One region of the Streptomyces sp. NPDC002640 genome, then DNA from elsewhere that is predicted to be linked to it. Evidence: riboswitches for the same ligand, from Rfam matches in the RefSeq annotation. Region 1 holds a riboswitch; each other region holds the start of a gene.
What was found. A riboswitch is a leader RNA that binds a small molecule or an ion and turns the genes downstream of it on or off. The one in region 1 is predicted to bind cyclic di-AMP.
Positions count from the first base shown of each region.

Region 2: another riboswitch for cyclic di-AMP. It lies ahead of ACWD3O_RS03580 (NlpC/P60 family protein); the one in region 1 lies ahead of ACWD3O_RS05110 (transglycosylase family protein).
Region 3: another riboswitch for cyclic di-AMP. It lies ahead of ACWD3O_RS26790 (M23 family metallopeptidase); the one in region 1 lies ahead of ACWD3O_RS05110 (transglycosylase family protein).
Region 4: another riboswitch for cyclic di-AMP. It lies ahead of ACWD3O_RS04450 (transglycosylase SLT domain-containing protein); the one in region 1 lies ahead of ACWD3O_RS05110 (transglycosylase family protein).

Region 1 covers NZ_JBSFVZ010000003.1:82,846-90,251, forward strand. The annotation lists gene ACWD3O_RS05100 (septum formation initiator family protein) at 1-288, opposite strand, end outside; gene eno (phosphopyruvate hydratase) at 473-1,753, opposite strand; gene ACWD3O_RS05110 (transglycosylase family protein) at 2,028-2,723, opposite strand; cyclic di-AMP (ydaO/yuaA leader) riboswitch at 2,728-2,895, opposite strand; gene ACWD3O_RS05115 (transglycosylase family protein) at 3,122-4,378, opposite strand; gene ACWD3O_RS05120 (cytochrome P450 family protein) at 4,546-5,817, opposite strand; gene ACWD3O_RS05125 (nucleoside triphosphate pyrophosphohydrolase) at 6,274-7,254, opposite strand; gene ACWD3O_RS05130 (SurA N-terminal domain-containing protein) at 7,315-7,406, opposite strand, start outside.
Region 2 covers NZ_JBSFVZ010000002.1:212,676-220,081, reverse strand. The annotation lists gene ACWD3O_RS03590 (NlpC/P60 family protein) at 1-981, opposite strand, end outside; gene ACWD3O_RS03585 (hypothetical protein) at 1,362-1,715, shown strand; gene ACWD3O_RS03580 (NlpC/P60 family protein) at 1,791-2,954, opposite strand; cyclic di-AMP (ydaO/yuaA leader) riboswitch at 2,962-3,116, opposite strand; gene ACWD3O_RS03575 (hypothetical protein) at 3,343-4,626, opposite strand; gene guaA (glutamine-hydrolyzing GMP synthase) at 4,960-6,549, opposite strand; gene pcrA (DNA helicase PcrA) at 6,812-7,406, shown strand, end outside.
Region 3 covers NZ_JBSFVZ010000023.1:123,901-131,306, reverse strand. The annotation lists gene ACWD3O_RS26800 (DUF6126 family protein) at 1-76, shown strand, start outside; gene ACWD3O_RS26795 (tyrosine-protein phosphatase) at 119-916, opposite strand; cyclic di-AMP (ydaO/yuaA leader) riboswitch at 1,358-1,522, shown strand; gene ACWD3O_RS26790 (M23 family metallopeptidase) at 1,527-2,366, shown strand; gene ACWD3O_RS26785 (SGNH/GDSL hydrolase family protein) at 2,636-3,436, shown strand; gene ACWD3O_RS26780 (MBL fold metallo-hydrolase) at 3,590-4,837, shown strand; gene ACWD3O_RS26775 (hypothetical protein) at 4,834-5,943, opposite strand; partial or broken gene ACWD3O_RS26770 (DUF7638 domain-containing protein) at 6,078-6,311, shown strand; gene ACWD3O_RS26765 (aminoglycoside phosphotransferase family protein) at 6,502-7,353, opposite strand.
Region 4 covers NZ_JBSFVZ010000002.1:391,587-398,992, reverse strand. The annotation lists gene ACWD3O_RS04465 (NADH-quinone oxidoreductase subunit M) at 1-265, shown strand, start outside; gene nuoN (NADH-quinone oxidoreductase subunit NuoN) at 262-1,923, shown strand; gene ACWD3O_RS04455 (polyprenyl synthetase family protein) at 2,138-3,148, opposite strand; cyclic di-AMP (ydaO/yuaA leader) riboswitch at 3,580-3,751, shown strand; gene ACWD3O_RS04450 (transglycosylase SLT domain-containing protein) at 3,757-4,269, shown strand; gene ACWD3O_RS04445 (HAD family hydrolase) at 4,290-5,129, opposite strand; gene recQ (DNA helicase RecQ) at 5,225-7,081, opposite strand; gene ACWD3O_RS04435 (VOC family protein) at 7,219-7,406, opposite strand, start outside.

The DNA of each region.
Region 1 (7,406 bases):
CTTCCACCGCGCCTTGAGGTCGCGCAGGTCCTTCACCCGCTCGCGGGCGGCGTCGCGCTCCTCCTCCAGCTTCGCGACCTCGGCGCGCTGGGAGACGTACTGCCGGGTCGGGTAGGCCAGGGCGACGACCAGGGTGCACAGCACCAGGGCGAGCAGCGCGGCGCGGCCGGTGAGCCGGGAACGGCGTGCCTGACGGCGGGTCTGGGAGCGGTAGACGCGGGCGGCGGTCTGCTCACCGAGCAGCCGCAGCCGGGTGGTCGTGGAGAACCGGTCCCGGTTCTGCGCCATCTTCTCCGCGCCTCCCCGTGGCGTGCCGTGTGCGGCGTGCCGTGTGCCGTGTGCCGTGTGCCGTACGTGCTTTTCCTGCTCTTTCCCCGCACACGGTACGTGACGCCGGGACGCCGTGGGGCGCGGACAGGGGCGTGCCCCCGGAGCCGGGGCTCCGGGGGCACGCGAGGGGCCGTCGGGCGGGTCAGCCCTTGAAGCGCGGGAAGGCGCTGCGGCCGGCGTACACGGCGGCGTCGTCGAGGATCTCCTCGATGCGCAGCAGCTGGTTGTACTTGGCGACGCGCTCGGAGCGGGCCGGGGCGCCGGTCTTGATCTGGCCGCAGTTGGTGGCGACGGCGAGGTCGGCGATGGTGACGTCCTCGGTCTCGCCGGAGCGGTGGGACATCATGCACTTGAAGCCGTTGCGCTGGGCCAGCTCGACGGCGTCCAGGGTCTCGGTCAGGGAGCCGATCTGGTTGACCTTGACCAGCAGGGCGTTGGCGGCGCCCTCCTCGATGCCGCGGCCGAGGCGCTCGGGGTTGGTGACGAAGAGGTCGTCGCCGACGAGCTGGACCTTGTCGCCCAGCTTCTCGGTGATGACCTTCCAGCCGTCCCAGTCGTCCTCGAACAGCGGGTCCTCGATGGAGACCAGCGGGTAGGACGCGACGAGCTCCTCGTAGTACTCCGTCATCTCGGCGGCGGAGCGCTCCTTGCCCTCGAAGAGGTACTTGCCGTCCTTGTAGAACTCGGAGGCGGCGACGTCGAGGGCGAGGGCGATCTGCTGGCCGGGGGTGTAACCGGCCTCCTTGATCGCCTCGAGGATCAGGTCCAGGGCCTCGCGGTTGGAGCCGAGGTTCGGGGCGAAGCCGCCCTCGTCGCCGAGGCCGGTGGACAGGCCCTTGGTCTTCAGCACCTTCTTCAGCGTGTGGTAGACCTCGGTGCCCCAGCGCAGGGCCTCGGAGAAGGACTCGGCGCCGATCGGCGCGATCATGAACTCCTGGATGTCCACGTTGGAGTCGGCGTGCGAGCCGCCGTTCAGGATGTTCATCATCGGCACCGGCAGCAGGTGCGCGTTGGGGCCGCCCAGGTAGCGGAAGAGCGGCAGGTCGCTGGCCTCGGCGGCGGCGTGGGCGACGGCGAGGGAGACGCCGAGGATGGCGTTGGCGCCGAGCGAGCCCTTGTTGTCGGTGGCGTCCAGGTCGAACATCGCCTGGTCGATCAGGCGCTGCTCGGTGGCGTCGTAGCCGACGAGCTCCGGACCGATCTGCTCGATGACGGCGAGGACGGCCTTCTCGACGCCCTTGCCGAGGTAGCGGTTCTTGTCGCCGTCGCGAAGCTCGATGGCCTCGAAGGCACCGGTGGAGGCGCCGGACGGGACGGCGGCACGACCCGTGCTGCCGTCGTCGAGGCCGACCTCGACCTCGACCGTGGGGTTGCCTCGGGAGTCCAGGATTTCCCGGGCTACGACGACGTCGATGGACGGCACGAGCATCTCCTTCTGGGATGTGACGCGGGTGGCGCCGGACCACCTGGTCCGGCACGGGGTGCACAGCCTCCGTGGCTCTGCGAGACCGAGCCTAACCGGCCGGGCGGGATCGGCCAGCCGGTCACCCCCTGTACGGAGGGGTAACAGGAGATTAATTGTTCCGGCTCGAAACAAAAAGCCCCGGAGGCGGATCCGCCGGAAACGGCCCCGCCCCCGGGCGCGTGGTGACGCGCCCGGGGGCGGGGGTTCGTGCGACGGGCGGACCGGTGACCGGTCAGCTCAGGTGGAGCATCTGGCCCGGGTAGATCAGGCGCGCATCCTCGACGACGTCCTTGTTCAGCTTGAAGAGCTTCTTCCAGCCGCCCTTGATGTCGTGCTCCTCGGCGATCAGGCTGAGCGAGTCGCCCTTGACGACCTTGTACTCGCCGTCACCCTTGAGGACCTTCTCGCCGGTGGGCGTGGTGACCTTCTCCTGCTTCTTCGGCTGCTCCGCCTTGGCGGGCTGGGCCGGGGTCTCCTCGGCCTGCGGCGCGGGGGCCGGAGCCTCCTGCTGCGGGGCCTCCTGGGCGGGGGCCTCGGCGGCGCCGCCCTGGTAGGGAGCGCTGGAGAGGCCGGTGCCGCAGTGCGGCCAGGCGCCCGGACCCTGCTCGGCGAGAACCTTCTCGGCTATCTCGATCTGCTGGGCCTTGGTGGCCTGGTTGGCCTGGGCGGCGTACTGGGTGCCGCCGAAGCCGGCCCAGGTCTGGCTGGTGAACTGCAGACCGCCGTAGAAGCCGTTGCCGGTGTTGATGGACCAGTCGCCGCCCGACTCGCACTGGGCGACGGCGTCCCACTCGGACTCGGTGGCGGCGGACGCGGTGCCCGCCGTCAGCAGCGGGGCGGCCACGACCGCGCCGGTGAGACCGGCGACGGCGAGAGCGCGCTTGGCCTTGGACGGACGACGGTGCTTGCCCTGGCAGGTAAACGACATGGAGGTATCCCCTCACCGACGCCTACGAGGTGAGCTGTCGGGTTCGGGCTATGAGGGTCGCCCGGCCGCACACCTCTCGGTGCGCGGCTTCACCCCTAGCCGTTCCGGCGGTCTGACCACCGGGCCGGCACTTACCTGGTTCCCCCGCTCCTGCCTACGGCGCATGACGCGACGACATGTCCCGTACGGCCGTTGGCAGGATTAGGCGTGACGGCCGCCGGGGCCCGCTGGAGCGAGCGGTTTGACGTTAGCCATGCCGCGGCCGGGATTTCAAAGACGATCAGGTCTTATGAGACCCATCTCTCACTTCTCCGGAATCAGACATTCCGGGACGAAAAGGCGGGTAACTCCCCCGATTTTGCCCGCCTTTCGCCCTTCTCCGTCCGTCGCCCCGGCCGCTACGGGAGGGTGAGGACCATGCCCGAGACCAGGCGGTTCGGGTCGTTCCCGATCAGGTCTCGGTTCTCCTCGTAGAGGGCGCGCCAGCCGCCCTTGACGCCTTCCGACTTGGCGATGGAGACCAGGCTGTCGCCGCCCCGCACCTGGTAGGTGTCCGCGGGGGCGGCGTGCCGGCCCGAGGAGCCGGACCCCGTGCCGGTCTCCTCGGCGCTGGGGCCGCGGTGGCGGCCGGAGCCGGAGGAGGACCCGGTGCTCTCCTCCTGGGCGGCGTCGCCGCCGAACAGCGGAGTGTCGTCCTGGAAGAGGGGGCCGTCGCCGCCGCCGAACAGCGGGTCCTCGTCCGACGGGTCCTCGCCCGAGGTGCCGTCCTGCTCGCCGCCGTCGCCGCGGACCGGGGTGTCCTCGCCGGAGCCGCCCTGGCCGCTCTCGTCCTGGCCGGTGCCGCCCTTGCCGGTGTCGTCCTTGCCGGTGTCGCCGCCGTTGCCGTTCTGGCCGTTCTGGCCCTCGCCGGTCTCGGGCAGGTCCGGGATCACCGGGCTGCCGGTGCCGGTGTCCACCAGACCGAGGTCCTGGCCGAGGCCCAGGAGGCCGCCGTCCTGCGCGGAGCCGGCGCCGGGGAAGAAGCCGTGACCCAGGGCGCCGTTCGCGCCCTCGCCGGAGCGCGCCTGCCCGCGGGCGTCGCCCGCCTCGCCGTCCACCGCGCCCGACTTGTCGCCGTTGCCGCTGTTGTCGCTCTTGTCCGCATTGCCGGTGTCACGGGTGCCGTTCAGGTCGCCGCCGGCGGAACCCCAGCCGGAGGCGGAGCCGTCGAAGGCGCCGGGGCCGGTCACGTCGCCGGTCCGCAACGCGTCCACGCCGGTGTCCACCTCGGCGGCGGGGCCGTCCTCGCGCAGACCGTTCATGGCACCGCACGCCAGCCACGGGGTGGCGCCCTGCTCGGCGAGGATCCGCTCGGCCACCGCGATCTGCTGCGAGCGGCTCGCCTCCGACGGGTTGGAGGCGTACGACAGGCCGCCGTGGTCCTCCCACTGGTCCTGGGAGAGCTGCAGACCGCCGTAGAACCCGTTGCCGGTGTCGGCGCTCCAGGCGCCCCCGCTCTCACATTCGGCGACCCGGTCCCAGGTGGCCCCCTCGGCCGCGCCGGCGCTGGAGGCCGCGAACAGCGGGAGGGCGAGTGCGGAACCGGTCACGCCGGCCGCGACGACGACCGCCGGCGCCTGACGGGGGCGGCGGTGACGACCGTTTCCGGAGAGCATGCGGGTGGCCTTTCGTCGACTACAGGGGCCGCGCCGACCCGGCCGGCATCCCGCCGCAGGGGTCGTCGCGTCTGTGCGGGAAGTTAGCCGGTGATCAACGTTCGTCACAACTCGATGTCGCAAGGAACACACGAACGTCACGGAACTGTCGAAGTGTTGCTTCCACTTCAGTCCTGCTCGGGGGCGAACTCGACCGGAAGAGTTCGCAGGCCACGCATGATCAGCCCGCCCCGCCACCGCAACTCCTGGGGATCGACCGCCAGTTGGAGGTCGGGGAGTCGAGTGAGCAAGGTCGCGAGGGCGGTTCGGCCCTCGAGCCGGGCCAGGGGGGCGCCGAGACAGTAGTGGATGCCGTGTCCGTAGCCCAGGTGCTGGTTGTCGCGCCGGGACAGGTCCAGGGTGTCCGGTTCGGCGAACCGCTCCGGGTCCCGGTCCGCCGCCGCCAGCACCACCAGGACGGGGTCGCCCGCCGCGATCCGCTGTCCGCCGACGGTCAGCGGCTCGGTGGCGAACCGCCAGGTCGCCAGCTCCACGGGGCCGTCGAAGCGCAGCAGTTCCTCGATGCCGGTCTCCAGCAGGCTCTCGTCGCCCGCCGCCAGCGACCGCTGGAGCCGCTCGCGCTCCCCGGGGTGCGTGAGCAGGGCGTAGGCGCCGTTGCCGATCAGGTTGACGGTCGTCTCGAAGCCCGCGAAGAGCAGGATGAACGCCATCGCCGCGGCCTCGTTCTCGGTGAGGTGCTCCCCCTCGTCCGAGGCGCGGATCAGGCCGGAGATCAGGTCCTCGCCGGGCGCGGGCTCCGCGGTCAGCGCCTCGCGCTTGCGGTGGATCAGCTCGGCGAGGTAGCCGCGCATCTTCTTCACCGACCGCGCCACGCCGCCGCGCGGGCCGCCGCCGTGGCGGATCATCATGCCCGCCCAGTCGCGGAAGTCGTCCTGGTCCTCGCGGGGGACGCCGAGCAGGTCGCAGATCGCGTAGATGGGGAGCGGGAACGCGAACTCGTGGATCAGGTCGGCGCTGCCGCGTGCGGCGAACCCGTCGATCAGGGTGTCGGTGAGTTCCTGCACGCGGGGGGCGAACTCCGCGACGCGGCGGGGGGTGAACGCCTTCGACACCAGGCGGCGCAGACGGGTGTGGTCCGGCGGGTCGATGTTCAGCAGGTGCGTCATCAGGTCCGCCTTGCGCTCGCCCGGGATGCCGGTCTTGTTCCGGGCGTGCGCGGGCTCGTCGTGGTGCGCGGGGTTCTTCGACAGCCGGGGGTCCGCGAGGGTCTGCCGGGCGTCGGCGTACCGGGTGACCAGCCAGGCCTCGACGCCGCTGGGCAGCCGGGTGCGGTGCACGGGGGCGTGCTCGCGGAGCCAGGCGTAGGCGGGGTACGGGTCGGTGGCGAACTCCCAGGTGAAGAGTTCCGGGGCGGACGGTTCGGGGTGCGGCTCGTTCACCCCACGACGGTACGCGGGCGCGCGGAGCGGTCCTCACGCGGACCTGCGGGGGGGGCGCGGGCGGCGCGGGGGCGCGGGCGGGCGGTTCCGGTGCGGTGCCGGTTCGGTGCCGCCCCCGGGTGCCGCCGCGGTGCCGCCCGTGCCGCCTCGGGTCGCGCGTGCCTCGCCGCGTGCCCAGGCGCCGTCCGCCGCCGCGGGCCTTGTCGGGCGGCGCGGCGGTCCTCGGCCGAGGTGACCCCGCTCCCGAGCGGTCGGCTCGCGGGGGCGCGCGAGGGCTGGCCGTGCCTCGTCGGCCGCCCGGGCACGGCCGCCCGGGGGCACGGCCGCTCGCCGGGCGGCGGGGCCCGCACCACCGCGCTCGTGCCGAGGGGCGGCGGGGCCTCGCCCCGGTGGGGGCCTGCCCTGGTTCGAGCGCGGCCCGCACCTCACGCGGCGCGGAACACCCCCGGGGCGAGGTCAGGGCGTGGGGGTCGCCTCCGCCGCGTGGATGGCGTCGCGGTAGGCGCGGGCGGCCGCGCGGAGCGCGGACTCGGGGTCGACCCCGGCCGCCTCCGCGCGGACCGCGAGGGTCAGCAGTTCGTACCCCACGCCCTCCCCCGCCGGCAGTGGCGCCTCGAGCCCGGCCTTGCGCGCCCGCGAGGCCAGCTTCGCCGCCAGCGCCAGCGCCGGCTGGCCGAGCGGCACCCCCTCGGTGACCGAGGACCGCTGCTTCTCCACCGCCTTGGTCCGCAGCCAGTGCTCCTCGACCTCTTCCGGCGTCGCCGCGGACTCCTCGCCGAAGACGTGCGGGTGCCGGTGGATCAGCTTGGCGACCAGCCCGCCCGCCACGTCGTCCACCGAGAACGGCTCCTCCTCGTCCTCCTCCGCCATCCGGGCGTGGAAGACCACCTGGAGCAGCACGTCCCCGAGTTCCTCCCGCAGTTCCTCGCGGTTGCCCGTCTCGATCGCCTCGACCAGCTCGTACGCCTCCTCCAGCGCGTACTTGGCGAGGCCCTCGTGGGTCTGCTGCGAGGTCCACGGGCAGTCGGCCCGCACCCGGTCCATGACCTGGACGAGGTCGAGGAGCCGTGCGCCGGGCAGGTCGTAGGAGGCGGGCAGCAGCTCCAGGTCGGGCATCCGCACGCGGCCGGAGCCGGCCATCCGGGCCAGCCCGTCGGTCAGCGCGGGCTCGCCCTCGCCGCCGGCGACGACCACCACCGTGCGCCCGCCGGCCGCCGCGTCGACCAGGTCCGGGGCGGAGAGGGACGCCTCCTCCACCGACACCCCCGCCTCGCGGAGGTACGGGAGCTGCGGGTGCGCGCCGTCCGCGCAGAGAACCCGGTCCGCCTCGCGCAGCACGCTCCAGGCGGGCCAGGACAGCAGGCCGGGGGCGACGCGGTGGCTGGTGGTGAGCAGGACGACGCGGCCGGGGGCGTCCTCTGAGCTGGTGACGTTCACCCTTCGAACGTAACGCAGCGGTGCGACACCCCTGGCCCCGCGGTCCGCCGGCCCGGTCCGTCAGGCGGCTTCGACGTCCCGCACCCACGGGGTCTTGAGGTCCGCCCGCGCGCTCTTCTCCGCGTCCCAGGTGCCGTAGCGCGGGTTGAGGT
Region 2 (7,406 bases), on a different contig from region 1:
CCTGCCCTGGCCGATGTACATGCCCACATGGGTGACGCCCGGGTAGAAGAACACCAGGTCGCCGGGGCGGAGCTGGGAACGGGACACGCGCCGGCCGGCGTCGATCTGGGCGTAGGTGGTGCGGGGCAGGGAGACCCCCGCGGAGCGGTAGGCGGCCTGGATCAGTCCGGAGCAGTCGAAGGCGTTGGGCCCGGTGGCGCCCCAGACGTAGGGGCTGCCGAGCTTCCGCTGGGCGTAGGCGATGGCGGCCGCCGCGCGGGAGTCGGGTGCGGAGATCCTGCCGCCGGAGCCCTGGGTGCCGGCGGACCCGCCGCCCTTGCCCGGTGACGCCTCCGCGCCGCCGCCCGACGCCTCCGCGAGGCGGGCGCGTTCCTCGGCGGTCAGCCGGGAGAGCAGCCGGCGGGCCTTCTCCAGCTTCCCGGTGACGGTCCGCTTGTGACGCTCGGCCCGCTCCTGCTGGTCGCGCAGCCGCTCCAGTTCGGTCCGGGCGTCGTCCCGCACCTCGTCGAGTTCGCGGATCTGCTGCGACACGGAGGCGATCTCGGTGGCCTGGAGGTCGCCGGCGCGCTGGGCGAAACCCGCGTCCCGCAGGAAGCGGTCGGGGTCGGAGGAGAGCGCCAGCTGCATGGCGGGGTCGAGACCGTTCCCGGAGCGGTACTGGGCGGCGGCGGCCGAGCCCAGTGCCTCACGCGCCTCGTTCAGCTCCTCGGCCCGCCGGGCGGCCTCGTCCTGCAGCTGGTCCACCCGGCGTTCGGCGACCCGGGTCCTCTCCTGGGCGCCGTTGTACTTCTCGGTGGCCGCCTCGGCCTCCCGGTACAGCTGGTCGACCTCTTCCCTGACCTGTTCCGGCGTCGGCTTCGGCGCCGCGTGTCCGACCCCCTCGAGTCCCGCCGAGGCCGCCGCTCCCGCGAGTACCGCGGTGAGCAGGGTGCGTGCCCTGCCGCCGCTCCGGTGCTGTGGGGGTTTGCGGTGCGATGCCACGTTGGAGTCCACGTCCTTCCGTACGTCCCGCCCCACTGGAGGGACGGTCACACAATCCGGCGGCGGCCCGCACAGGGGAGGCGGGCCGCCGCCGGACCTTCGATGGGGTGGCCGACGCCGTCCGGTCGGGACGACAGGTGGGGGAGCCGGTCACCTGGGGGAGGACGCTAATCCGGTAGGTCACCGTACGGTAACGGTTTGTGCGGAGATGACTGCAAAGAGTCACGGGCGGACTCGAGAGGGTTGTAAGGCGCTTCGGTCATGACGGATCGATGTGCTCTCACGACCGTTTGTGCACGTCCGGGGCGGGTGGGGCGGGAGGGGCGTTACGCGGCGGCCCGCCGCGGGAGCCGCCGCGGGCGGTGGCTAGGCTCCCCGGCATGGACGTACTCCTGCACATCTTCGTCGGTCTTCACATCATCGGTATCGCCGCGCTGCTCGGCGGTTTCTTCCACCAGATGAAGGCCATCGGTCAGGGCACCGCCCGCTTCACCCCGGGCATGCTGCACGGCGCCCTCACCATGCTGGTCACCGGCATCGTCCTGGTGGGCCTCAACGAGGCCCAGGGCGCCTCGGTCAACCACGTCAAGATCGGCATCAAGCTGCTGCTGCTGATCGTGATCCTCGGCCTGGTCTACGTGAAGCGTGACGAGGAGCGGGTGTCCAAGGGGCAGTTCGCCCTGGTGGGGGCGCTCACCACGGTCAACATCTTCATCGCGGTGCTGTGGACGTGATCCCGCGTCCCTGACGCGTACCGCGACGGCCCGCACGCCAGGAGCGTGCGGGCCGTCGCGCGTCCTCGGGGCCGTTCAGGAGGGGCGCACGATGCTGTGGATGGAGCCCTCGCCGTCGTAGTAGATCGACTCCTCGCGGACGTTCGTGCCCGGCTTCGGAGCGTGGACCATCATGCCGCCGCCGATGTAGACGCCCACGTGGGTGACGTCGTCGTAGAAGAAGACCAGGTCGCCCGGCTGCGCCTGGGAGACCGGGACGGTGGTCCCGGCGTCGACCTGGTCGTAGGTGGTGCGCGGCAGGTCCACGCCGGCGGCCTTCCAGGCGGCCTGGGTGAGACCCGAGCAGTCGTAGGAGTCCGGGCCGGTCGCGCCCCACACGTAGGGCAGGCCGATCTGGGCCTCGGCGAACGCGACGGCCTTCTGGCCCTGCGAGGCGGAGGCGTCGGTGGAGCCGCCGGAGCCGGTGTCGCCGCCGGTGGAGCCCTCCTCGGCGGCTTCCTCGGCCTCCTCGGCCGCCGCCTCCTGACGGGCCTTCTCCTCGGCGGCCTGCTGCCGTGCCAGTTCCTCGGCCTTGCGGCGGGCCTCCTCCTCCTTTGTCCGCTCGATCTCGGCGAGCCGCGCCTTCTCCTCGGCGGTCAGCTCGGCCAGCAGTTCGCGGGCGTCGCTCAGCTTCTTCTGGACGGTCGCCTTGCTGGTGCGGAGCTCCTCCTCGGAGGAGCTCAGGGTCTCCATGCTCTCGGAGGCCTCCTGCCGCTTCTCGGCGGTGGCGGCCTGCCGCTCCACGAACGCGTCGACCGCCTCCTGCTGGCGGGCGGTCAGACGGTCCATCAGCTGGGCCTGCCCGAAGTAGTCCTCGGGGGCCTCGGCGAGGAGGAAGGTGGCGGTGTCGGGGAGCGCGGTGCCGGAGCGGTACTGGGCGGCGGCGTACGAACCGAGCTTCTCGCGGGCCTCGTTCAGCTCGTCGGTGCGCTCGGCGACCTCGTCGAGCAGCTTGTCGAGCTCCTGGCGCTGGGCCTCGCTCTGCTCCTTGGCGGAGTTGTACTTCTCGGTCGCCGCCTCGGCCTGGCGGTAGAGGCCGTCGACCTTCTCCTGGACCTCTTCGAGGCTCGGGCGGTCGGACGGGGCGGCCTGGGCGGTCTGGCCCAGCAGGGCCAGGGAGGTGAGGGCGACGGTCGCCAGGGCGGGGGTGCGTATGCCCGCGAGCAGACCCGCGGGGCGGGGTTTTCGGTGCGACGCCAAGGCGGCGACTCCTTCCGTCTCCCGCCTACCGGGTCAGCTGTCGGGTTCGGGCGGCAGTTCCGGAAGGGTTGCCCTACGGTCCGGCGGGGCCGGAACGATTCACCCCAGGTGGTGCGTGCGGGCCCGGCTCCGGCGCGGGGCCGGACTCGGCGGGGGCCGCACGGACCGGCGAGGTTCGCGGGTCGGGGTCGGACGGCCCGCGCGGCACGTTAGCCAACGTGTGGGGTCCGTGTGAAGGACGGTGTGCGATATGCCCGATACGTTTTCGTGACCTTGTCCTGAGCGTGGCGCTGCGTCACACCGGGGCGGCTGGTGGTAACCATCGCCCCCGCGTCCCGCTCCTCCTGGCGTATGCCCCGCAAGGGGGTGCCGCGCGGACGCAAGGGGGTCACTCGGTGACGTCGACGACCACCCGGTTGGTCTCGAGGCCGGCCGCGGTGACGACCTGGACCTCGACGCGGCCGGGCTCGACGTCGGCCGGCACCGGCACCGTCAGCACCGTGTCGGACGGGTTGCTGAAACCGCCCGCCACCGGCACCAGCGGCACGTGGACGTTGACCGCTCCTATGCGGACGACCATCCGCGACAGACGGTCCGCGCCCTGCGCCCCCGGCGGCACGAAGCCCGCCCCGCGGATCTCGATGTCGTCGCCTGTGCGGATCGGCCCGTCGAGGTCCCCCGCCTCCCGGGCCCGCACCACGGAGAGCACGACCGGACGGCCGCCCTCCGCGTACTTGCCGGCCAGGTAGGTCGCCGCCGAGATCAGCACCACCACGGCCAGCCCCCACGGCAGGTCGGGCAACTGCTCCGGCTTGCGCGCCAGCCGGACCAGGCCGAAGACCAGCGCCACCGCGGAGATCACGACGTACTGGATGTCGGCGAAGCTGCCGCGCCCGGCGTCGTCGGTCAGCAGGTCCGCCGCGCGCGGCCGGTGCGCGCGCACCTTCTGCAGCCGCTGCCCCTGCACGCGCAGGCTCACCACCCGGCGGACCAGTACCGCGATGGCGCACACCACGGCCAGCACCGTCACCATGCCCGCCCCGCGCGCCAGGTCGAGGCCCGCGATCAGCGCGTCGCGCTCCCGGTGCCCGGAGGCGGCGGCGAGCTGGCCGGCCAGGGTGAGCACGGCGAAGGCGGTGAACAGCACCCACGCGACGGCCACCGCGCGCGAGGTGGACAGACGGTTGTCCTCGCCGATCACCGGCGCGAGCACCCCGCCGCGAGCGCGGTGGTACCAGGAGGCGGCGGAGAGCGCGGCGGCCGTCACCAGGGCCGCGAGCAGCCCGGCCGTCCGGGCCGGTGTCCATCCCGCCCCGATCGCGGTGAGGGCCTGCACCAGCAGGAGCAGCAGTACCGCTCCCCACACGGCGTAGAGCGTGACCCGCCACAGCCGTGCCAGCCAGGCCTGGCCCTCGGCCCGGCTGCGCTCGGCGACCTCCGCGGCGGACTGGGTCAGCTCGTCGGAGACCCACTGCCGCGAGGCGGACGCCGAGTGGGCGACCGCGGCGGGCAGTCCCTTTCCGGCGGCGAACTCGTCCCGCTGGTGGAGGAAGGCCGCCACGGCCTTCCGGTGTCCCGCGCGTGCGCCGTGCGGACAGTCCCCGCACGTGCAGCCGCCCTCATGGGTGTCCTTCGCCGCGTCGGCGCCCTGCCGCGCCTCCTGCACCGCCACGCCGTGTCCGCCTTCCGCAACGATCGTCACAACGGCAACTCCGCTGCCGCGTAGGGGAATTGTGCCGTACCGCCCGCCCCGTCCGGTCCACGGGGCCCGCTCCGCCGCGGGGTGCCGCCGGGAGCCGGGGGCGCGTCCCGGCCTCTCCCTTCACAACCGTCCCGGCGCCCTGCGGGTCTCGGTCGCGGCCCAAGAATTTCGGCCCGTTTCCCGGCCGCGGGGCGACATCCCGGGCGGTTCGGCCGGAATCCGTCCTCCGGGAGGGGCGGGGACGGCGAAGGGCGCCGTCCGGAAGGCCGGACGGCGCCCTGCGTCACGCGGTGGTGGGAAGGGTCACTCCCACTCGATGGTGCCCGGCGGCTTGGAGGTGACGTCCAGCACCACGCGGTTGACGTCCCGCACCTCGTTGGTGATGCGGGTGGAGATACGCTCCAGCACCTCGTACGGCAGCCGCGACCAGTCGGCCGTCATGGCGTCCTCGGACGAGACCGGGCGCAGCACGATCGGGTGGCCGTAGGTGCGGCCGTCGCCCTGGACGCCGACGCTGCGGACGTCCGCGAGCAGGACCACCGGGCACTGCCAGATCTTGCTGTCCTGGCCGGCCGCGGTGAGCTCCTCGCGGGCGATGGCGTCGGCCTCGCGCAGCAGGTCCAGGCGCTCCTTGGTGACCTCGCCGACGATGCGGATGCCGAGGCCGGGGCCGGGGAACGGCTGCCGCTGGACGATCTCCTCCGGCAGGCCGAGCTCCTGGCCGACCATCCGGACCTCGTCCTTGAACAGCTGGCGCAGCGGCTCGATCAGCTGGAACTCGAGGTCCTCCGGCAGGCCGCCCACGTTGTGGTGGGACTTGATGTTGGCCGTGCCGGTGCCGCCGCCGGACTCGACGACGTCCGGGTACAGGGTGCCCTGGACCAGGAACTCGACGGGCTGGTCGCCCGGCGCCTCGGCGACGATCTCGGCCTGCGCCTGCTCGAAGACGCGGATGAACTCCCGGCCGATGATCTTGCGCTTCTCCTCGGGGTCGCTGACGCCCTTGAGCGCGGTCAGGAACCGCTCCTCGGCGTCGACGACCTTGAGCTCCACGCCGGTGGCGGCGACGAAGTCCTTCTCGACCTGCTCGGTCTCACCCTTGCGCATCAGGCCGTGGTCGACGTAGACGCAGGTCAGCTGCTTGCCGATGGCCTTCTGGACGAGCGCCGCGGCGACCGCGGAGTCCACGCCGCCGGACAGGCCGCAGATGGCGCGACGGTCGCCGACCATCTCGCGGATCGCGGTGACCTGCTCGTCGATGACGTTGCCCGTGGTCCAGGTGGGCTGCAGGCCCGCGCCGCGGTACAGGAAGTGCTCGAGGATCTGCTGGCCGAACGTGGAGTGCATCACCTCGGGGTGGTACTGCACGCCGTACAGCTTCTTGTCGTCGTTCTCGAACGCGGCGACCGGCACCACGTCGGTCGAGGCCGTGACCGCGAAGCCCTCGGGGGCGGCGGAGCAGGCGTCGCCGTGCGACATCCACACCGGCTGCTCGTCCGGGGTGCCCTCGAAGAGGGTGGAACCCGACCGGCTCACGTGGAGCTGGGTACGGCCGTACTCACGGGCGCCCGTGTTGTCGACCTGGCCGCCCAGGGTCTGCGCCATCAGCTGGAAGCCGTAGCACATGCCGAAGACGGGGACGCCGGCCTCGAAGAGGGCGCGGTCCAGGGTCGGCGCACCCGGCTCGTACACGGACGAGGGGCCGCCGGAGAGGATGATCGCCGCCGGGTTCTTGGCGAGGATCTCCTCGACCGGCATGGTGCTCGGCACGATCTCGCTGTAGACCCGTGCCTCGCGGACGCGACGGGCGATGAGCTGGGCGTACTGCGCACCGAAGTCGACGACCAGGACGGTGTCGGGGGCGGCGGACGCAGCGGTGGGCGCTGATGACACGGGGGGCCTTCCGGCGTCAGGGTGTGGGTCTGTCCGCCCAATTCTACCGGTGTGCGGAGAACGCCGTGTCCGCCCGCGGGCCGCCCCGGGCCCCCGCGGCGGCCCGCGGGGCGGGACCTTCGTCACACCGGGAGGGACGGGGAGGCGCCGGTCCGCGCGTGGGGCGCGCGTGCGGACGCGCCGGGGGGCGCGTGCAACGGTTCGGGGGCGGTTTCGTCCACCGGCCACGGGTGTCGGTGCGGGCACCTAGACTCGGAGGGCGATGAGCAGCCTCTTTGACGAAAGCTACCTGGCGAGCCTCCAGGCCCCTCCGGCCCACGACGAGGCCCCGCCGCCGCCCGACGAGGAGCACGGCGAATACCCTCCGGAGCCGATCCCGGACGACCTGTTCGCGGGCCGCTTCGACGTGCCGCCCGCCCGGGACGCCTACTACCGCGACGGCGCCCCGCGCCCCGCCCTGAGCGGCGCCGCCCTGCTGGACGGGCTGAACGAGAACCAGCGCGCCGCCGTGGTGCACGCCGGGTCCCCGCTGCTCATCGTGGCCGGAGCCGGCTCCGGCAAGACCCGGGTGCTGACCCACCGCATCGCCTACCTGCTCGCCGAGCGCGGCGTCCACCCCGGCCAGATCCTCGCCATCACCTTCACCAACAAGGCGGCCGGCGAGATGAAGGAGCGCGTCGAGCAGCTGGTGGGCCCGCGCGCCTCGGCGATGTGGGTGATGACGTTCCACAGCGCCTGCGTGCGCATCCTGCGCCGGGAGAGCAAGCGCCTCGGCTTCACCTCGTCCTTCTCGATCTACGACGCCGCCGACAGCAAGCGCCTGATGGCGCTGGTCTGCCGCGACCTGGACCTGGACC
Region 3 (7,406 bases), on a different contig from region 1:
CGTCTACATCGTGGCGGGCCACCTCTTCGCCGGCTTCATCTGGCTGCTCTTCGAGGCGGGCGCCCGCGCCAACTGAGCGGGGGAGGGGCGGGCCCGACGGGCCCGCCCCTCCGCGCGGTCAGTCGAGCAGCCGCTCGCGCAGCCGCGCCCGCAGCTCCGGCGTCACCCCGAGACCCTCCGCGAGGTAGGCGTCGACGCCGCCCCACGTCTCCTCGATGGTCTCGAAGGCCGCCCCCAGGTACTCCTGCCGGGCGTCGAACAGCGGGCTCAGCAGCTCGGTGATCTCCGGCGTGTACGGGTCCGAGGACTCGCCGCCCCGGTGCAGCTTGTAGCGCCGGTGCTCGGCCCCGGACTTCAGGTAGTCCTCCGTGACGGCGTCCCGCTCCACGCCCAGGGCCAGCAGCGTGATCGCGATCGACAGGCCCGCACGGTCCTTGCCGGCCGAGCAGTGCATCAGCGCCGGCACGCTGTCCTCGGCGAGGGAGCGCAGCACCCGGGAGTGCTCGTCGGTGCGGGTGAGGATGGTCGCCCGGTAGGAGGCGATCATGCGCTGCTCCGCCCGGCCGTCGCCCAGCAGCGGACGCAGCTCGTCGATGCCGCCGCGGCGGACCCGCTTCCAGAACTCGGCGCCGTCGGCGGGGTCGGAGAGCGGCAGCCGGACCTCGCGGACCCCCGGCAGCGTGATGTCGGGGCCCTCCAGGCTCCGGTCGGCGTCGTTGCGGAAGTCGAAGACCGTGTGCAGGTTCAGGGAGGCGAGGAAGGCGGCGTCCTCGGCGGTGGCGCTCGCCAGGTGGCCGCTGCGGAACAGCACGCCGTTCCTCACCTTGCGGCCGTCCGTGGTGGGCATGCCGCCCACATCCCGGAAGTTCCGCACTCCGGCGAGCTGGGGCTCGGTCGACGGGACCTGGTGCGTCACGGTGGCTCCTCCCACTGGGCCCCGTCGGCCGCGGCAACCGACGGGTGCGTCCTGACGATACGACACGGCTCCGCGGGACCAGGAGGGTGCCGTCACCCGGACACCACGAGAGTCGGCATGCACGAAAATCGCATTACGGACATAGCCCCCAAAAGTCATTTGTCCAGGTATTGCGTAACTTGCCCTGGCGGGGCGGGATGTGGGGCGGTGGGCAGGTGAGCAGCCTCATATCGGTGACCGAGCGTCGTCGGTGCCCATGGTGCAACTCCCGTGTGCGCAGCGGGAGATGTGGTCGCGGTGGCGACTCTCTGTGACCGTTTTGCCCTCAAGTGATCACAAAGAATGCACGTTCGTGGAAATCCCGCGCTTGTCCGCTTGCGCACCGGTCGCATACGTTCACGATCCGATCCGGGCGGACGCCGAATCCTGCCGCCGACCGGATCCTCACACTCACCCGAGTAACCCGAGCACGGCAGGAGCGGGGGACCCACAGGTACGCGCCTGTTCCGGTCTCCGGAACGGGCTAGGGGTAAAGCCGCGCCCAGCGCGGCCGGGCATCTCCAGCCCGCACCCGACAGCTCACCTCGCAGGCGACGGAGAGGACAACGTCATGCCCGCGAAGCGTCAGAAGCACCGCCGTCCCACCGGCGTCCAGCGCCTCACCCGCTCCATCGCCGTCGCCGGCACGGGCGCCATGGCCCTCGGCCTGCCCCTGTTCGGCGCCACCGGCGCCCACGCCGCCGCCCCGGAGCAGGCCCCCCAGAGCCTGCCGGTCGCCGCGAAGAAGACGGCCGCCGAGACCTACACGGTCAAGAAGGGCGACTCGCTGTCGAAGATCGCGGAGAAGAAGAAGGTCTCCGGCGGCTGGAAGCAGCTGTACAAGATCAACCGTGACGTCGTCGGCGACAACCCCCGCCTGATCAAGCCCGGCACCGAGCTGGAGCTCGGCAAGAAGGCCGCCGCCCAGCAGCCCGCCAAGGCCAAGGCCACCGCCCCCAAGGCCGCCGCGCCGAAGACGACCGTCGCCGACGCGGCGAACGTCGGCGGCTACACCGCCCCCGCGGACGCCGCCCTGGGCACCGCCTACCGCACCGCGGGCAGCATGTGGTCCAGCGGCTACCACACCGGCGTCGACTTCGCGCTGCCCACCGGCACCCCGCTGAAGTCCATCGCCGCCGGAACCGTGGTCTCCGCCGGCAACGGCGGTGCCTACGGCAACCAGGTCGTCATCCAGCACCAGGACGGCATGTACTCCCAGTACGCCCACCTGTCGCAGCTGTCCGTCTCCGCCGGGCAGACCGTGACCGTCGGCCAGCAGATCGGCCTGTCCGGCGCCACCGGCAACGTCACCGGCCCGCACCTGCACTTCGAGGTCCGCACCTCGCCCGACTACGGCTCCGACGTGGACCCGGTCGGCTACCTCCGCTCGCACGGGGTCAGCCTGGGCTGATCCCCTGCGGGGCCTCGCGGTTGCGCGCGAACCGAGGGCCGTGCTCCCCGACCGGGGGCACGGCCCTCGCCGCGTCCCGGCGAGGAAGCCGGGCGGCCCGTGCCCGCACCCTGTCGCAACGGCCCACGTTTATTCCGCTGTTGGGAAAGAGTTGACGAGTGGCCTATCTCACCGCCCGTCAACCCCTCCCTACGGTCGCGTAGCTCACATCCGAAGGGGGAGGATGCCTCGATGTGGCAGACGATTCGAAGAATGACAGCAGAACAGTGATGGGGTCGATCGGGTCGATCGGGTCGTACGTGGCCGTCGGGGACAGCTTCACCGAGGGCGTCGGTGACCCCGGACCGGACGGGACGTTCGTCGGCTGGGCCGACCGCCTCGCGGTGCTCCTCGCCGACCTGCGCCCCGAGGGCGAGTTCGGCTACACCAACCTCGCCGTGCGCGGGAAGCTGCTCGACCAGGTCGCGGCCGACCAGATCCCCCAGGTCCGCGGGCTCGCCCCCGACCTGGTGTCCATCTGCGCCGGGGGCAACGACATCCTGCGCCCCGGCACCGACCCCGACGACGTGGCCGAGCGCTTCGAGAAGGCCGTCGCCGAACTCGCCTCGGCGGCCGGCACCGTCCTGGTCGCGACCGGCTTCGACACCCGCGGCGTCCCGGTGCTCAAGCACCTCCGGGGCAAGATCGCCACGTACAACGGGCACGTCCGGGCCATCGCCGACCGCTACGACTGCCGGGTCCTGGACCTCTGGTCGCTGCGGAGCGTCCAGGACCGCCGCGCCTGGGACAGCGACCGGCTGCACCTCTCCGCCGAGGGACACACCCGGGTCGCCCTCCGCGCCGGCCAGGTCCTCGGCCTCGACGTCCCTGCCGACCCGGAGCAGCCCTGGCCGCCCCTGCCGCAGCGGGGCGTTCTGGAGGTCCGCCTCGACGACGTGCACTGGGCGCGCGAACACCTGGTGCCGTGGATCGGGCGCCGGCTGCGGGGCGAGTCCTCCGGCGACACCGTCGTCGCCAAGGGCGCGCTGGCCCTGGACAACCTCAAGTCCTGGCTCACCCGGGCCGTCTGAGCCGTGGGCTCCCGCCGCCCGGCGGGGGCGGGAGCGGCCGCCGCGCGTGCGTCCGGTCCCGTCCCCGGACAACGCCGGGCGGCGCCCCGGCGTCCGTAGGAGCATGAGCAGGAACGTGGACACCCCGACAGGCAGCACGGCTGGAGGCCACCCGTGAGCGACACCGGTTCCCCTTCCCGATCCGTCTCCGCCGCCGGCGCGTCCCTGGTGCGCGGCCTGCGCCCGGAGTCCTTCGGGGCGGAGCCCCGGGGCGAGCGGCTGGCCCGTATCCAGGCATCGCCCCACTTCGCGGACGGCGTCTTCCGCAACCCGGCCGGACCGGTCGGCACCACACCCGCGCCCGCCTCCCGGCGCGAGCTCGCCAAGGGCTTCCTCGACCGCGAGGCCCGCGCCCTGCGCGCCCCGGCACGGCCCGTGCCCCTGCACCCCACCACCCTCGAGGACCTGGCGACCCCGCCCGCCGACGGGCTGCGCGTCACCTGGCTCGGCCACTCCACGGTGCTGACGGAGATCGACGGCCACCGCGTGCTGTTCGACCCCGTCTGGGGCCGGCGCTGCTCCCCGGTCACCTTCGCGGGCCCCCGGCGCCTCCACCCCGCCCCCGTACCGCTCGCCGCCCTCGGGCCGGTCGACGTCGTGGTCATCTCGCACGACCACTACGACCACCTCGACATGCCCACCATCAAGGCACTGACCGGCACCGACACCCTGTTCGCCGTCCCGCTCGGCGTCGGCGCCCACCTCGAGCACTGGGGCGTCCCCGCGGACCGGCTGCGCGAACTCGACTGGCACGAGTCCACCCGCGTCGGCGGCATCACCCTCACCGCCACCCCCGCGCGCCACTTCTGCGGCCGCGGCCTGCGCAACACCCAGCACACCCTGTGGGCGTCCTGGTGCGTGGCGGGGGACCGGCACCGCGTCTTCCACAGCGGCGACACCGGCTACTTCGAGGGCTTCCGTGACATCGGTGCGGAGCACGGCCCCTTCGACGTCACCATGATCCAGCTCGGCGCGTACTCCGAGCACTGGCCGGACATCCACATGACCCCCGAGGAGGGCCTGCGCGCCCACCTCGACCTCCAGGGCGGCGCCCCCGGCGGGATCCTGCTGCCGATCCACTGGGGCACCTTCAACCTCGCCCTCCACCCCTGGGCGGAACCGGCGGAGTGGGCGCGCGACGCGGCCGAGGAGGCGGGCCAGGCCATCGCCCTCCCGGTGCCGGGGCAGCCGTTCGAGCCGGGCGGGGAGATCCCGTCCGATCCGTGGTGGCGCGCGGTGTCCGCGCCGTTCCGGCGGCCCTGGCGCCGGGGCGGCGGGGACGGGGCCGCGGAGGTATCCGCGGAGGACGGCCGCGAACGGGTGGGGGATCGGTGGACCGGCCGGAGACGTGCTGTCGGCTAGAAGATGCCGGCGCGCATGTGGTGGGTGAGGTTCTCGAGAATGTCGCGCAGCCACTGGCGACGCGCGGCCGGCAACCGGACGAGCGTGTCCCGGAAGACGTCCGCGTCCGCCGTGAACAGACGATGTGGTCGCGGCGGGGGCGGGTCGTCCCGGAGGACGCCGTCAGGCAGGGCTCTGGAGGCGCGGAGGTGGGAACGCGGCTCGGGGAAGGCCAGCGGCATCCATGTCCCGAACGGCAGCGGCACCGGGTGCGCCGAAGCGCCGGCACCGGCCGGGCTCCAGAGTTCTCCCGTCTGCGGGTGGGTGGGCACGAGGACGATGTCGGCGTCCGCGTCGGGAACGGGCAGCCCCGGTCCGGCCAGGACGGCGCGCAGCGTCGGCCCGTTCGCGGGGAGGAGGGCGTCGAGGGCGCGTTGGAAGACGTCCGCGACCAAGCCGTCCGGGACGGCCACCCGGCGGCGTTCCGAGGCTGCCAGCAGGTGGGCCAGGGCCTGCCCGGCTGCCGCTTCCCACTGCGGGTTCCACGACCACCGGTGCTCCAGGCCGAGCCGCCGGCCCCACCTGGGGTTGATCGGTACGACCGGAGGTGTGCCCTCGCCTTCCTCCAGCAGTTCGGCCCAGGAGAGAACCGGGGCCACGGTGTCGCCGACGGGGAGGCGGTGCACGGCGTCGGGTTCGAGCCAGACCGCCTGCCAGAGTGAGCAGTCGTCGATCCGGTTCGCCACGGGCAGACCGCATGCCGCACAGGCCATGTTCGGGCCGTCACCCCAGTCGAGGCCACAGCAGTACCCGCCGGCTGCGCCCGGGAGGAGCACGGTGCCGCGGACGTCCCCGGGGGCGATGACCACCGCACCAGCAGTCGCGTCGGAAACCCCGTGCACCGGAGCGTAGATGCCGCGGGCTGCCGCCTCTTCGGGGCCGACCGCCTCCCAGGTCCGCCACGGCGGCCCCCAGGGCTCCGGGTGCACGGCGAAGGTGCCCGGTTCCATGAGCACCGGGAGCTGGACGCCGTTGCCGTACGTCTGGTGGGCATGCACCGGCAGCGCCACCCGGGACAGCGGGACGGTCAGTTCGGCGCCGCACCCCGCACATACGAAGACGAACAAGTGCCCTCCGTGGGAAACAGGGGCATCGTCGCAGCTGCTCTGCGGCCCGGGCAACGCGTTTCCGACCGACGCCTGCGGTCGGCCCCGCCCCTAAACGACGTGACGGCCGACGTTCGATGGGGGACCATCGCGCCATGATCGGCAGACGCATCACTCACCGCGTGGCGGACGGCACACGCATCCCCGGTACCTGGCGCCCCATATTCATCCGGAACGGTGACCACTTCCTCACCGACCTCTTCGTCTACGCCGACCGCCTTGTCGACTGCTGGGGCCTGGTCACCCTCGACGCGTTCGAGGAGGAACTGCGCTGCGGCTGGGTGGCCACGACCGTCCCCGAGGGCGCGGAACTGGTCCGCTCCGAACTCCGGGCACGCCAGGCCGGTCGGGATCCGGGCCGGCTCCGACCGACAGGGCCCCAGCCCGAGTGACCTTGACCGGGCGTCGCCTTGCGTCGAAGTGTTGGCGCGCGCCGGGCGGCAGGGGCAACAGTGTGGGTCTCGGCGGCACGGGGACCGGGCCTTCGTGGTCCACGTTCGTCGGCCGGGGGGAAGGGGATCAGTCCGGTCCCCGGCGGGCGAGTGTGGTGCGGACCAGGTCGAGGCCGGCCGTCCGCCAGTGCTCACGGTCCGGCATCCGGTCGTGGTCGCGCCACCGCCAGGCGGAGAACATCGCCCAGTTCACGGCGCGGCACCGGTCGACCAGGTCAGGGTCGGCCCCCGGGTAGTGCGGCGCGACGTCCTCCGGGGCGTGCCCGAGGTCGAACTCGACCGGACCGCGGCAGCAGGTGACGAGGTCGACGAGCAGCGGCCCTTCGGCCGTGCGGAGGAGGTTGCCGCTGTGCGGCTCGCCGTGCAGCAACTGGTCGGCCGACCTGTCGAGGCCGAGCCCGGCACCGAACCGGCCGAGTGTGGCGAGGAGCAGGTCCCGGTCGGAGTCGGCCAGGTCGGGGGACCGTTCCCGGTCGCTCACCTCCGCCAGGGCGGCGGCGACACGGTCGGAGCAGTGCGGCACGGCCAGGCCGTCCAGGTCCGCCCTCCGCAGGGCGGCGTGGTGCCGGGCGAGGACGTCCGCGTAGGCGGCCGGCGTGATGTCTCCGGCCACCGGCGCGTAGTAGGTCCAGAAGGACAGGACGAAGCCGTCACGTCGGTGGAGCCGGGGCCCGGTCCGGGGGTCGAGGCCGGCCACCGGGGCGCCGGCGTCCGCGAGGCGACGGGCGGCCTCCACCTCGTAGGCGCCCTCGGCCGCGGTCGCCGACGCCGCGACCCGGACGAGGGTGTCGCAGGGCAGCAGCCGCAGCGCGACCCGGTCGGAGTCGTGGACGACCACCACGTCGTCGGCCCGGAGACCCGCGTCCCGGGCCGTCGCCCGCGCGGCCTCGACAGCGCGGCGGAGTTCTGCCGGCTCCATCCCACCCTCTCCCACGGCGTGACCCGGCCCGTGTCCGGTGCACGGCCAGGCCT
Region 4 (7,406 bases), on a different contig from region 1:
CGCCACCTTCGGCATCGTCCTGGCCGCGCTCTACACGCTGGTGCTCTACCAGCGGACCATGACCGGCCCGGTCAAGCCCGAACTGACCAAGCTGCCCGACCTGCGGGTGCGTGAACTGGCGGTCGTCGCGCCGCTGATCGCCCTGCTGATCTTCCTGGGCGTCTACCCGAAGCCCCTCACGGACCTCGTCAACCCGGCGGTCCGGCACACCATGTCCGACGTGCAGCAGCACGACCCCGAGCCCGAGGTGGAGGCGGCCAAGTGAGCGCATCAGCCGTCCACGGCCTGTGGACAGACCTGGCCGCACCCGCGGCCGAGCCGATCGCGAAGATCGAGGCCCCCACGATCGAGTACGCGCAGCTCTCGCCCGTGCTGATCGTGATCGGCGCGGCGGTGCTGGGCATCCTGGTGGAGGCCTTCGTGCCCCGCCGGGGCCGCTACCCCGCGCAGCTCTTCCTCGCCGCCGTCGCGCTCGCCGCCGGCTTCGCCGCCGTGGTGGCGCTGGCGGTGAGCGGCTACGCCACCACCGAGGCCGGGATCGCCGCCGAGGGCGCGCTCGCCGTCGACGGGCCCGCGCTGTTCCTGCAGGGCGTGGTCCTGCTGGTCGGCCTGGTGGCGCTGTTCACCTTCGCCGAGCGGCGCCTGGACCCGGCGGCGCACGGCAACCAGGTGGACTCCTTCGCCGCGCAGGCGGCGGCGGTGCCCGGCAGCGAGGGCGAGAAGGCGGCCGTGAAGGCCGGTTTCACCACCACCGAGGTCTTCCCGCTGCTGATGTTCGCGGTCGGCGGCATGATGGTCTTCCCGGCCGCCAACGACCTGCTGACCCTGTTCATCGCGCTGGAGGTCTTCTCCCTCCCGCTGTACCTGCTCTGCGCGCTGGCCCGCCGCAAGCGGCTGCTGTCGCAGGAGGCCGCGGTCAAGTACTTCCTGCTGGGCGCCTTCGCCTCGGCGTTCACCCTGTTCGGCATCGCCCTGCTGTACGGCTACGCCGGCTCGGTCTCCTACGGCCGGATCGCCCAGGTCGTCGAGGGCACCGTCCAGGACGTCAGCCCGGCCCTCGCCGGGACCATGGGCAACGACGCGCTGCTGCTCCTGGGTGCCGCTCTGGTCACGATGGGCCTGCTCTTCAAGGTCGGCGCGGTGCCGTTCCACATGTGGACGCCCGACGTCTACCAGGGCGCTCCCACCCCGGTGACCGGCTTCATGGCGTCGGCGACCAAGGTGGCGGCCTTCGGCGCGCTGCTGCGGCTGCTGTACGTGGTGCTGCCGGGCCTGCGCTGGGACTGGCGGCCGGTGATGTGGGCGGTGGCCGCGGTGACCATGGTGATCGGTGCGATCGTCGCCATCACCCAGACCGACATCAAGCGGCTGCTGGCCTACTCCTCGATCGCGCACGCCGGGTTCATCCTGGCCGGTGTGATCGCGGCGAGGCCCGAGGGCATCTCCTCGGTCCTCTTCTACCTGGCCGCCTACTCCTTCGTCACGGTCGGCGCCTTCGCCGTGGTGACGCTGGTGCGCGACGCGGGCGGCGAGGCCACCCACCTGTCCAAGTGGGCCGGGCTCGGGCGGCGTTCGCCGCTGGTGGCGGCGGTGTTCGCGGTGTTCCTGCTGGCCTTCGCGGGCATCCCGCTGACCTCCGGGTTCGCGGGCAAGTTCGCCGTGTTCAAGGCCGCCGCGGAGGGCGGCGCGGCGCCGCTGGTGGTGGTCGGCGTGCTGTCCTCGGCGGTCGCGGCGTTCTTCTACATCCGGGTGATCGTGCTGATGTTCTTCAGCGAACCCAAGCCGGAGGGGCCGACGGTGGCGGTGCCGTCGCCGCTGACGACCACGGCGATCGCGGTCGGCGTGGCGGTCACGGTGGTGCTGGGCGTCGCCCCGCAGTACTTCCTCGACCTGGCGACCTCGGCAGGCACCTTCGTCCGCTGACGGCCGGCCCGCACCTGCAGGCGCGCCCGCCACCTGAGGCCGACCCGCCGCCTGACGGCGGCTCGCCCCACCAGGCGCCGGCATCCACGCCGAAGGCCCGGCTCCACCAGGAGCCGGGCCTTCGGCGTACACGCGGGGAGCGCGGCCGGGGCCGCGGCAGGGGTCGCGCGGCCGAGGCCGCGGCGGGGGTCAGCCCGCCCGGGGCCGCGGCGGGTCAGCCCGCCCGGTGCACGACCGCGTCGCACAGGTGCACCAGCGCCGTCCGCGCCTCGCACTCCGGCAGCGGGGTCAGCGCCGCCCGGGCCTCCTGCGCGTACCGCACCGTGTCCGCCCGTGCCTCCTCCAGCGCCGGGTGGGCCCGCAGCCGCGCCACCGCCTCGGCGAGCCGCGCCTCGTCCGTCAGGTCGGAGTCCAGCAGCTCGCACAGCTCGACGTCCTCCGCCAGCCCCAGCCGCTCCACCCGCTCGCGCAGGCGCAGCACCGGCAGGGTGGCGATGCCCTCGCGGAGGTCGGTGCCGGGGGTCTTGCCGGAGTCCGAGGACTCGGAGGCGATGTCCAGGACGTCGTCGGCGAGCTGGAACGCCACGCCGAGCCGCTCGCCGTACTGGGTCAGCACGTCCACGACCTGGTGGTCGGCGCCCGACATCAGCGCGCCGAAGCGGCAGGCGACCGCGACCAGCGAGCCGGTCTTGCCGGCCATCACGTCGAGGTAGTGGTCGATGGGGGAGCGCCCCTCGGCCGGACCGGCGGTCTCCAGGATCTGGCCGGTGACCAGGCGCTCGAACGCCTCGGCCTGCACCCGTACCGCCTCCGGGCCCAGGTCGGCCAGGATGTGCGAGGCCCGCGCGAACAGGAAGTCGCCGGTGAGGACCGCGACCGAGTTGCTCCAGCGGCTGTTGGCGCTGGGCACCCCGCGGCGCACCTCGGCCTCGTCCATGACGTCGTCGTGGTAGAGGGTGGCGAGGTGGGTGAGCTCGACGACCACGGCCGAGGGGACGATGCCCGGGGCGTCCGGGTCCCCGAACTGCGCGGCGAGCATCACGAGCAGCGGGCGGAACCGCTTGCCGCCCGCCTTCACCAGGTGCTGCGCGGCCTCGGTGATGAACGGGACCTCGCTCTTGGTGGCTTCGAGCAGACCTTCCTCGACGGCCGCCATGCCGGCCTGGACTGCGGCCTCCAGCGCCTGGTCCCGAACCCTCAGCCCGAACGGCCCGACCACGGTCACGAGGGGTCTCCTGTCTGCTGGTGTGTGTCGACGGTTACACGGTTTGTCGATAGGTCATTGCCATCACCCCACTCAGCGTATCCGGTCAGCTTTCGATCACCGACAGCCCCCACCCGCCAGATGGCCGGAGACACCCCTGTCCGGTTTAGAAGGGTTGTGCGGGTAGTTTCGCATTCACTCCTTTTGGGTGGCCAACGGCTGATCCGTGACATGAGCCACAGGAGCGGGTGGCCGGATGGATGGGGCGGCTGGCCCGAACTCGGCTCTGGCAAAAGCCAGTTGGGGTGGCCCGGTGCGGGCGGGCGAGGGGCAAATCACCCGTAACCATGATCAAGGGTCTTGATCATCCGAGTTCGTACTTGTTTCGGACATTCGCTCTCACATACGTTTCGCGCCAGCCGGGTGGAACGCCGAGTCCTGCCGCCGTCCGGTCCTCACTGATCCATTCCACGCACGGCAGGAGCGGGGGACCCAGGTACACCGCCGGACCGGAGCGCGCTCCGGACGGCTCGGGGTGAAGCCTGCCGCCCGCCAGGGCGACGGGCCGGGCAGCCTTTCTGGCCCGAACCCGACAGCTCACCTCGCAGGCGCCGGAAAGGAAGAGCGCAATGTCCCGTCTCACCCGTACCGCCTCGGCCCTGGCCGTCGCCGCGGCCGTCGTCGCCACCCCGGTCATGGGTGCCACCGGCGCCTGGGCCGCCGAGACCCCGGCCGCCCAGACCTCGGCCGCCCAGACCTCGGCCGCCCAGGCCAAGGTCGCCGTCGCCCCGGGCAACAAGGTCACTCACCTGGCCGCCACCCAGGACAACCTCGACGGCTGGATCCGCGAGGCCCTCGCCGTCATGGCGAAGAACGGCATCCCGGGCACCTACGAGGGCATCCACCGCAACGTGATGCGCGAGTCCTCGGGCAACCCGCTCGCCATCAACGACTGGGACATCAACGCGATCAACGGCATCCCCTCCAAGGGGCTGCTGCAGGTGATCGACCCCACCTTCGACGCGTACCACGTCGAGGGCACCGAGCCCTCGCCGTTCGACCCGGTCGCCAACATCGTCGCCGCCTGCAACTACGCGGCCGACCGCTACGGCTCGATCGACAACGTCAACGGTCCCTACTGACCGACCCCGTCACCCGTGGCTCACGGGGACGGGAACAACCGCTCGAGGACGACGGCCACGCCGTCGTCCTCGTTGGTCGTGGTGACCTCGTCGGCCACCGCCTTCAGGTCGGCGTGCGCGTTGGCCATGGCGACGCCGTGGGCCGCCCATCTGAACATGGGCACGTCGTTCGGCATGTCGCCGAAGGCGATGGCGTCCTCCGGGCCGAGGCCCAGCCGGGACGCCGCCATGGCCAGGCCGGTCGCCTTGGTGACGCCGTGCGGCTGCAGTTCGACGGTGCCGGGGCCGGACATGGTCGCCGTCGCCAGCGAGCCCACCGCGGCGGCGGCCACCGCGGTCAGCTCGTCGTCGGTCAGCCGGGGGTGGGCCAGCAGCACCTTGGTGATGGGCCGCTCCCACAGGTCGTCGCGCCGGCCGACCCGCACCGCGGGCAGCGTCGGCCGCGCCATCCGGTAGCCGGGCTCGATCAGCGTGAGCCCCTGGACGCCGTCCTGGTCGACGGCCGCGTACACCTGGCCCACCTCGGCCTCGATCTTGCCGAGCGCGGTCTCCGCCAGCTCCCGGTCCAGGGTCATCGACCACACCAGGCGGTCCCGGTCGGCGTCGTAGAGCTGGGCGCCCTGGCCGCACACCGCGAAGCCGCCGCCGATGCCGGCGAGCAGGTCGCGGACCCGCGGCGCGGGGCGGCCGGTCACCACCAGATGGCGGGCCCCCGCCCTGGCCGCGCACCCCAGTGCGGCGCGGGTGCGGGGTGAGACGGTGTCGTCGTCACGCAGGAGCGTGCCGTCCAGGTCGGTGGCGACGAGCGCGTACGCGGGGAGCGCACGGGAGGGGGGCGCATAGGCGGCGGGTGCGGGCATGATCAGAGAATACGGATCCTCCGGCGCGCCCCCGTGACGGGTTGACAGCTCAGCGTGATGTGTGCAATAGGGCGTTGGTCATCTCATCTGAGCGATCACTCGTCCAGCGAGGCCAGGAGTTCGACCACGCTCTCGCCGTGGGTGGCCAGCTTCTTCTCGCCGATGCCGCTGATCCCGCGGAGCTCGTCCACCGAGGACGGGCGGGCCGCCGCGATCTCGCGCAGCGTGGCGTCATGGAAGACGACGTAGGCGGGGACGCCCTGCTCACGGGCCCACTCGGCCCGCCACGCGCGCAGCGCCTCGAAGACCGGCTGGAGTTCCTCGGGCAGCTCGGCCGCGGCAGCCGCGGCCTTGGCCTTGCGCTCACCACGGGCGGAGGGCGCCTTCTTGGGCTCCTTGCGCATCGGCACCTGCCGCTCGCCGCGCAGCACGGCGGCGCTGCCCTCGGTCAGCACCAGCGTGCCGTACTCGCCCTCCACCGACAGCAGGCCCTGGGCCAGCAGTTGGCGGATCACGCCGCGCCACTCGCCCTCGGCCAGGTCCTCGCCGATGCCGAAGACCGAGAGCTGGTCGTGGTCGAACTGGATCACCTTGGCCGTGCGCTTGCCGAGCAGGATGTCGGTGATCTGGGTGGCGCCGAACTTCTGGCGCCGTTCACGGTCCAGCCGGACCACGGTGGACAGCGCCTTCTGCGCGGCCACCGTGGCGTCCCAGGTCTCCGGCGGGCTGAGGCAGGTGTCGCAGTTGCCGCAGTGCTCCTTCTCTGCCTCCTGGCCGAAGTAGGCGAGCAGCTGGCCCCTGCGGCACCGCACCGTCTCGCACAGGGCCAGCATGGCGTCCAGGTGGGCCTCGGCGCGGCGGCGGAAGGACTCGTCGCCCTCGCCCGACAGGATCATCTTCCGCAGCTGGACGACGTCGTTGAGGCCGTAGGTCATCCAGGCCGTCGACGGCAGTCCGTCGCGGCCCGCGCGGCCGGTCTCCTGGTAGTAGCCCTCGACCGACTTCGGCAGGTCCAGGTGGGCCACGAAGCGCACGTCCGGCTTGTCGATGCCCATGCCGAAGGCGATGGTCGCCACGACCACCAGGCCCTCCTCACGCAGGAACCGGGCCTGGTGGCGGGCGCGGGTCCCGGAGTCCAGGCCCGCGTGGTACGGCACCGCGTCGATGCCGTGGGAGGTCAGGAACTCGGCGGTCTTCTCGACCGAGTTCCGGGAGAGGCAGTAGACGATGCCGGCGTCGCCCTGGTGCTCCTCGCGCAGGAAGGCCAGGAGCTGCTTCTTCGGTTCCGCCTTGGGCACGATCCGGTACTGGATGTTCGGCCGGTCGAACCCGGCGACGAAGTGCCGCGCCGAGCCGAGGCCGAGCCGGCGGGTGATCTCCTCGTGGGTGGCCCGGGTGGCCGTCGCGGTCAGGGCGATCCGCGGGACGTCCGGCCAGCGCTCGCCCAGCACCGACAGGGCGAGGTAGTCGGGACGGAAGTCGTGGCCCCACTGGGCGACGCAGTGCGCCTCGTCGATGGCGAAGAGGGAGATCCGGCCGCGGGAGAGCAGGTTGAGCGTGGACTCCAGTCGCAGCCGCTCGGGGGCCAGGTAGAGCAGGTCGAGCTCACCGGCGAGGAACTGGGCCTCCACCACCCGCTGCTCGTCGAGGTCCAGGGTGGAGTTGACGAAACCGGCGCGCACGCCGGCCGCGCGCAGGGCGTCGACCTGGTCCTGCATCAGGGCGATCAGCGGGGAGACCACCACGCCGGTGCCGGGGCGGACCAGGGCGGGGATCTGGTAGCAGAGGGACTTGCCGCCGCCGGTGGGCATCAGGACGACCGCGTCCCCGCCCGAGACGACGTGCTCGACCACGGCCTGCTGCTCGCCGCGGAAGGACTCGTAGCCGAAGACCCTGCGCAGCGTCTCGAGTGCCGGGGTCTCCGCGGGTCCGTCCGCGTCCGTCTCCGTCATGGTTGCCGTGGTCACACCTGTACCGCCTGTCCCTGCCGTCCGTAGCCCTGCCTCCACCATAGGGGGACGGACCGACGGGCCCGGAGTTTTCCACAGGCCCGCGCGAACCCGGGGAACGCGCGGGGCCGGCGACAGGCTCAGTGGAGGCAGAACTCGTTGCCCTCGGGGTCGTACATCACCGTCCACGCGCCGCCCTGCTCGCGGACCTCGCGCAGCACCCGCGCGCCCAGGGAGGTGAGCCGCTCCACCTCGGCGGCGCGCAGGCCCTCACCGGGGTGGAGGTCGAGGTGGAGGCGGTTCTTGACGGTCTTCGGTTCCGGGACCC